One region of the Paenibacillus sp. FSL H8-0261 genome, then DNA from elsewhere that is predicted to be linked to it. Evidence: riboswitches for the same ligand, from Rfam matches in the RefSeq annotation. Region 1 holds a riboswitch; each other region holds the start of a gene.

Region 1 (2,269 bases):
GTCTTGGTGTAAGCCTGACGCATACGCTGAACTGCATCCCATCCGGTATGCACATCATTCGGCGCATTCTCCCAAATGAGCGTGGCAGGTAGTGCGAGCAGATCCTCACGAGTCAGCTCATAGGTTTCGAGTTCAAGATATTTAGCCATGGGATTGTGATCGCGCTCAAGCGGATCAATATCAGCGGCCATATGGCCATATATACGAATATTAGCGATTAGCTTGGAAGCTCTTACTGCCTTTCTAAGCCATTCGGTGTCTCCCGAAATGCGAGGCTGTGGAGCCGGTTCGCTATCCGGTGTTAGGGGTGGGGGACCCGAATTTGTAAAAAGCTCGCGATAATTATTCTCTACGGTGGAAGGATCTTTCACAAACTGTTCATATCTTTCTTGAATGTAGCCTAAATTGGGTCCGTAATACTTACTCCAAATGGATTCGTTATAGGGCTCTTTGGCTGCCATGAATACATCCTCCTTAACGGATGAACTCCATACGTGACATTTTGTGTCAACGCTTACTGGAGCTGTGATGATTGCGGTTTCATTTCTCATCTTATTGTGCTACTTTCCACACGTGTAATCAATTCATTCTTTCGTCCAATACGTTCGCAAAATGGTATGGGTTAGCTTGTTCTAATGAAAAGAACGCTGTTTCTTCTCATTACCCATTCCTAAGGCCCACTAAAATGATTCTAATATCCTTATTTTTAACTAATAGGGAAGGAAGTATCATTCTATCGGCTTAATTAATTTTATGAATAGGACGAGTATCGTGTTAAAAGGACAAGATATCGCACAAAAGAGCTTCTATTTTTTGTTTTTTAATGGAAAAACTAATCAGAAATCGACACACTTTTCCACTTTAGTATAGTATAATGTTATTGCAGTTAGCGATTTTCATATATTTCAAAGTAGATCCTTTCGTGTAAAGGGTCCAGTAAAAGGTAAACCTGCCGAAAGGCAGGGGCACAAAGTCGCGGGTCTAAGGTAGAAATACTATGACAGCCGGATTGCCTGGGGACGTAAAATCTTAGGAGGAGATTTTTTGGACAAGTCCAACCAGGGAAGCAACAGAGAACAGCAGGTCATTGATCTAGACGTTGAGTGGGTACATTTATTATTAGCAGCTAAGAAGGCTGGCATAAAGGCAGATGAAATTCGTCGATTCTTTCATGAGAAGACTGTGCAAGCCGTGCAGTAATACATTTAGTGCGTTATATTTTGAAAAAGGGCCCAGCGATAACTCGCTGGGCCCTTTTTCGGTATATAAGAAAGTATACAAGATAAATAGTCCTTATATTTTACTAGAATATAAAACGCCTTCGCGGTCCATGTTAGGAGGGCGAAGGCGCTTATGTTTGATAGTATGAGTAGAAGAGGATCTTATCAGGTCAGGTGGAATATTAATCCTTCTGATCAAGGCGCCATTTCTGGTAGTCCAGAAACTCCTTGAATTCGCGTTTGCTTATGCCTGAGGCCATAGCTTCCTGCACCAATCGGAACCATTCCGAATCTAAAGGTGACTCCTCAGCATCATTAGGTTCTCCATAGAGCAAAGCGTGGATGGATACCTGAAGCGCATCGGCGATCTTTTCGATAAACTGGATTGAAGGATTGGATTGGATGTTTCTCTCCACATTGCTAAGATACGATTTAGCAACATCCGCTCTGTCCGCAAGCTCAGATAGGGATAACCCCTTTTCTAGGCGGAGATGCTGGATACGTTGGCCCATATTTTGTGCCACTATGCTGACGCCCCTCCGTAATTTTTGTTATTAGTATAGCAAATATCGATAAATTCGACAAAGTTTATTGTAAAGAGAAGAGCAGCATCTACTTATCCGCTTTCCGGAATAAGAATCTGCTGCTCTTCGAATGGAAGACTTATTAGATTATTTAGCGGATCCAGCAGTTTGCTTACCTACGAAATCCCAAGTCAGAGTTAATGAATCTTTTTGGAAGTAGTTTTGCTCTTGGCCGTTATCAACAAATTCGAATTGAACGGTGAAGCTATCATTTGTGCCGGCCTTAATTCCAGATGCTTCGCTAGTACCCCAGATTGCATCAAGTCCAGTATTTTTTACGAGATCCGGTGTCTGAGTCTTCAAATCGGCTAGGGTAGTTTCCCAAACTACTTTCTCTTCACTACCAGGTAAGATGCCGCTTTTATCTTTATTCACCAGGAATTTAACTTTGATGGATTTTGCCAAATCGTTAGCGCCGTTGTTACCACCTACATCATTAATAGAGGTAGCTGTTTTGAGGAGGAT
Region 2 (2,269 bases), 130 kb from region 1:
TGGCGTCACGGTCGGCGTTGGTGTTGGCGTCACGATCGGCGTTGGTGTTGGTTTTGGTTTTGGTGTGTGTGTTGGCTTTGGTGTGTGCGTTGGCTTCGGTGTCGGTGTTGGCTTTGGTGTGTGTGTCGGCTTCGGTGTCGGTGTTGGCTTTGGTGTGTGTGTTGGCTTCGGCGTTGGTGTTGGCTTTGGTGTGTGTGTTGGCTTCGGTGTCGGTGTCACGCACGGCGTAGGCGTCACGGTCGGCGTTGGTGTTGGTGTCACGGTCGGCGTCGGTGTTGGCGTCACGGTCGGCGTCGGTGTTGGCGTCACGGTCGGCGTTGGTGTTGGCGTCACGGTTGGTGTCGGTGTTGGTGTCACGGTCGGCGTCGGTGTTGGTGTCACGGTCGGCGTCGGTGTTGGCGTCACGGTCGGCGTCGGTGTTGGTGTCACGGTTGGTGTCGGTGTTGGTGTCACGGTCGGCGTCGGTGTTGGTGTCACGGTCGGCGTCGGTGTTGGTGTCACGGTCGGCGTTGGTGTCGGAGGTGGTTCTTCCCCTCCATATGGATACCAATGCATCTGCACCCCACCAGCAAATCCCTTTGCAATCAGCGTCCCATGCAGTTCACCGGAATTATAAGTTACTTTTGCAAGCGGAGCTAGGATAGTTCCTTCTATTGTTAAACTTCCAATATCAACAGTGCTAGCTTCATAAAAATTAAATAATACCTTGTTAGGGCTACCTCCCCAGATTTGAAAGCTTGGAATGTTAACTGAACTTCCGCTAACGTTAATGATAACTGTGGCGCTATTTGCAATATTAAACTGTAAGCCATTAGCACCAGCGAAATCGGCAGCACTAAGATTAAGAACGTTAAATGGTTCCGGAGCATCAATCGTTATTTTCCCATATTCCTTTTTGAAAGTTCCTATTGTAGCAAGCGAAGAGAATTCATTAGAACGTCCAATAAGAAATTGCTCTTCAGCATCAAAATCAATAGGAGTCCCTTTTCTCGCTGGTTCTTTAAGATCTACACCGTTGCTGGAAAAAACACCACCATAAACGGATGCTCCATGAACAGTCCCATTAGTAAAACTGATGTCATTACCAGCAATAAGAACATCTCCACCTGGATTATCCTTGGATACGCCGTAATTCTGCAAAGTAATATTACCTTTGGCCGCAAGGCGCCCATGAACCTGATCATTAGATTGTTTGAAATCGCCAAAAATAAAAGTATTAAAATTCCCTGCAATACCTAACACAGGTGTAGGAGTATAGGGAAGCACCTCCCCAGCCGCATTTACCAAATGACCTCCAGAAAGACCACTACCTACTGTCAAAATCCCCGCTAATATTAGTGCTAGCAGCGGTTTCATTCTTCTTTTCAAAAAGCACACCTCCTAAATCTATGATTTATATTCAATCAGAATAATTACCAGAAACTCTAAAGGACCTAACAACAAAAAAGACCGCCAAAAAAGAAGTGGAATTCCCTTCTCATGGCAGTCGGACGGTCATAGCGCATTTAAGACACTTTAGACTCCTGGACTTTGCGTCCCACCCTTTCAGGCGGTTTGCTATTATCATGATAATATATGTATTGACTTGCAGATTAGAACTAGCATTTTAAGCATCCTATTAAATAATCGTCTATGACTTTTAATACTTTTGAACTAATAATAGTTTAGCGCTCCATCCCCACAATTGTCAATCAATTCCTTTTGATATTCATACGCGTAAGCAAGCACAAAAAAAAGCGCCTAAAGGCGCTTCACACAAAGGTTTTCCTTTAATTTTAAAGTAACTTTATCCAACCTAATATCGATATCCATAATGGAATACTTAGAATCAAACCAAATACCATTCCACGGCGGAGACTTCCTTCCTCATTCATCCTAATTCTCCCTTTATATAAGTCTGAAGCATTATTTTTTATTATTACAATTTTAATATATTTTATTCTTTCTAATTTAGTTGTGAATTCAATCACATCGGACTAGCTGTTTAGAAATACCATTGATTATTTTTGGAATATCGGGGTAGAATACGAATATACGTTCCCATTAGAGGTGATGAGATTCATGAATAGAGCTGAAAGCAGGGACAACATGCTGGTGAAATCTTATTTATTGCTTCCGATGATTTTATCAGCTTTCGAACGGGACTCCGCCATTCTATCTGCACATTTACGAACACCCACCCCCTATCTGGAGGTTCTTGAAACAGCCGCAGCAGTTGCTACAACAGATCTAAGAGATGTTCGTTCAGAGATGAGAAAACGGGGAATCA
Region 3 (2,269 bases), 300 kb from region 1:
AACTCTCTCAAACATTGCCTGTACGCTGTCTAACAACGCTTAACTATAATAACCTATCTATTCATAGAAAAGCAACCCCTAATAGAAAAATAAACAACTAGCTTAATAATTAAGCTGGTTGTTTATTTAATAGAGTTATGAATTTATCGATGCAAATTAATAGTATTTTGCTGCAGTATACTTACTTGAAGCCTTAATAAAATCCGTATTCTTCTTACTCTTCGCTGACGATGCATCTACCGTTGTATCAATAGTAACCCATTTCCCATCCATCAACACTTCATTCCATGCATGGTATTGCGTAACGTAGCTAGTATTCCCCATCACCAATTTAGCAGGCACATCTACACTACGCAGCATTGCGGCAAAAAGAGAAGCATAGTCATAGCAGATTCCTTTTTTAGTATTCAAAGTGTTGTTAATGTTCGGAATGTAATCTGTTGTTACGTTATTAGCAAGAGAATAATCGTATTGTACATTAGCAACTACATAGTTATAGATTGCCTTAACTTTCTCTTCATCTGTAGTTTTGCCTTTTATAAGCTCTTTTGCCTTAAGGATCGCTTTATCAGAAGAACTCCATTTCACATTCTGTACGGAGCCCAAATATACGGAATTCGAGTCACTCATGGTTACGTCTACTACTTCGGAATATAACGCTTTGTATTTATTGCCGGTTGTGTTCTCAAGAACAGAAACCTTATAAGTACCATTACCTTGTTGTAAAGGGAAGTCCTCAGCTTGTCCAGAAGCATATAAGTTATATGTATAGCTGCTGTTGTCTTTAGTGATCATGAGTTTGATTCTTTTATCTTTCGGAATATCATAGTTAATTCCAATAACACCTTGAGCCACTTTCGATGTAATCAACCAGCTTGCATCTACACTTGCGGCTTGAGCTGTGCTTACCGGAACCGCAGTAATCAGTACGAACAGCGCCACCATCATAAAATAAACCTTTTTCACGGATAAAACCCCTTTCGGTAGCTGGCTGCCATCCTTTCGGGAAGGCCCTTTAGCTTTGCGTCCCTACCTTTCGATAGGTTTGCCGTTATCGTATAAGCTCTATCTGTTCTAATTTCACTAGACAAATTAACAGAATCAGTCCAAGTAGAAATATGAATCTAAGATTCTTATATATTTTATAAAAACAAAAAAAGCCTCTTCATTCGGTAACTGGCTGCCATCCTTACGGGAAGGCCCTTTAGCTTTGCGTCCCTACCTTTCGATAGGTTTGCCGTTTATCGTGTTTAGCTTTTATAGTCTTATACTACCATATTTATCCTCGTAAACAAGAACAAAATTGCTAGATTTACTATTATTTTATAGTTATTTCTCTGTATTTGAATTCTCTTGTTATTTCTCGTCAACGATTAGGAAAGCTTGGCATGAACAATCAAACGATGTGTAGGATCTACTAGTGGGTCACACGTAATTAGAGTAAGAATTTTATCTTTGTTATTCCCGTCTAGAACAGACACATCACTAGGAAGTACAACAGAAATATCATAAACCTCGTAATTATAAGTCTGATCGCTAGTCTTTACCGTAATCGTATCCCCAATCACAACCTCATTCAGCCTGTTAAACAATCTGCCCGTAGTTCTAGCTCTATGTGCAGCTATTGCGGCGTTCCCTATTTCTCCTATTGGAGTTGTTTCTTTCATATGGGCCGCGGCATGCTTCATATTCGCTTTAGTAGCCCCTTCTAATACAGGCAGCTTCAGATCGATCTTATCGATCTCAATTAATGCGATAACTTTGCCACCCACTTCAATTTCTGGTTCCGGCTTTTCTGTTTCTTGCGGCTGTGCTTGTGCATCTAGAGCTGATTCCTCCGCTAGTAGCTGAGTGACCTCGGCATATCTGCTCTTCAGATCAGGTGGTGGAGTACTTTCACTGGTGCTCAGTTCAGCCGATTCTAATAGCTTATCCTGCTGCCAGTCGTTATACCATTCGTTAGCTTTTGGATAGAGCATGATAAGGATCCCCGCCAGTATGAGCACATACGAGAATTTACGCATGATTTTCACCTCCGTAGATTGTTCTACTGAACTTTAGAATACCCATTTACGACTTCCGAAGAAGTTAATGATCACCGTCACAAACGTTACTAATACCTTAGAGATCAACACTTGAATGCCTAGTTTGTCAGTCAACAGATGCATTAGCAACAGCGATATTCCGAGTACCACCAGATTCAGTACGATAAACTTCAGCAACTGCGTCTTATCAAAACCCTCTTTATTGCCACGATCACGATCCTTGA

The links. Region 1 has a riboswitch for cyclic di-GMP ahead of MHI27_RS01875 (anti-repressor SinI family protein). Riboswitches for the same ligand answer to the same signal wherever they lie in the genome.
Region 2: another riboswitch for cyclic di-GMP. It lies ahead of MHI27_RS02420 (choice-of-anchor A family protein); the one in region 1 lies ahead of MHI27_RS01875 (anti-repressor SinI family protein).
Region 3: another riboswitch for cyclic di-GMP. It lies ahead of MHI27_RS03190 (transglutaminase family protein); the one in region 1 lies ahead of MHI27_RS01875 (anti-repressor SinI family protein).

Annotation. Positions count from the first base shown of each region.
Region 1 covers NZ_CP150297.1:420,789-423,057, forward strand. Annotated here, with positions in the region: gene MHI27_RS01870 (2-oxoglutarate dehydrogenase E1 component) at 1-461, opposite strand, end outside; cyclic di-GMP riboswitch class I at 933-1,017, shown strand; gene MHI27_RS01875 (anti-repressor SinI family protein) at 1,045-1,200, shown strand; gene MHI27_RS01880 (helix-turn-helix domain-containing protein) at 1,403-1,732, opposite strand; gene MHI27_RS01885 (TasA family protein) at 1,892-2,269, opposite strand, start outside.
Region 2 covers NZ_CP150297.1:546,128-548,396, reverse strand. Annotated here, with positions in the region: gene MHI27_RS02420 (choice-of-anchor A family protein) at 1-1,368, opposite strand, end outside; cyclic di-GMP riboswitch class I at 1,479-1,569, opposite strand; gene MHI27_RS02415 (hypothetical protein) at 2,062-2,269, shown strand, end outside.
Region 3 covers NZ_CP150297.1:717,074-719,342, reverse strand. Annotated here, with positions in the region: gene MHI27_RS03190 (transglutaminase family protein) at 157-966, opposite strand; cyclic di-GMP riboswitch class I at 980-1,060, opposite strand; cyclic di-GMP riboswitch class I at 1,169-1,249, opposite strand; gene MHI27_RS03185 (class D sortase) at 1,374-2,024, opposite strand; gene MHI27_RS03180 (GtrA family protein) at 2,058-2,269, opposite strand, start outside.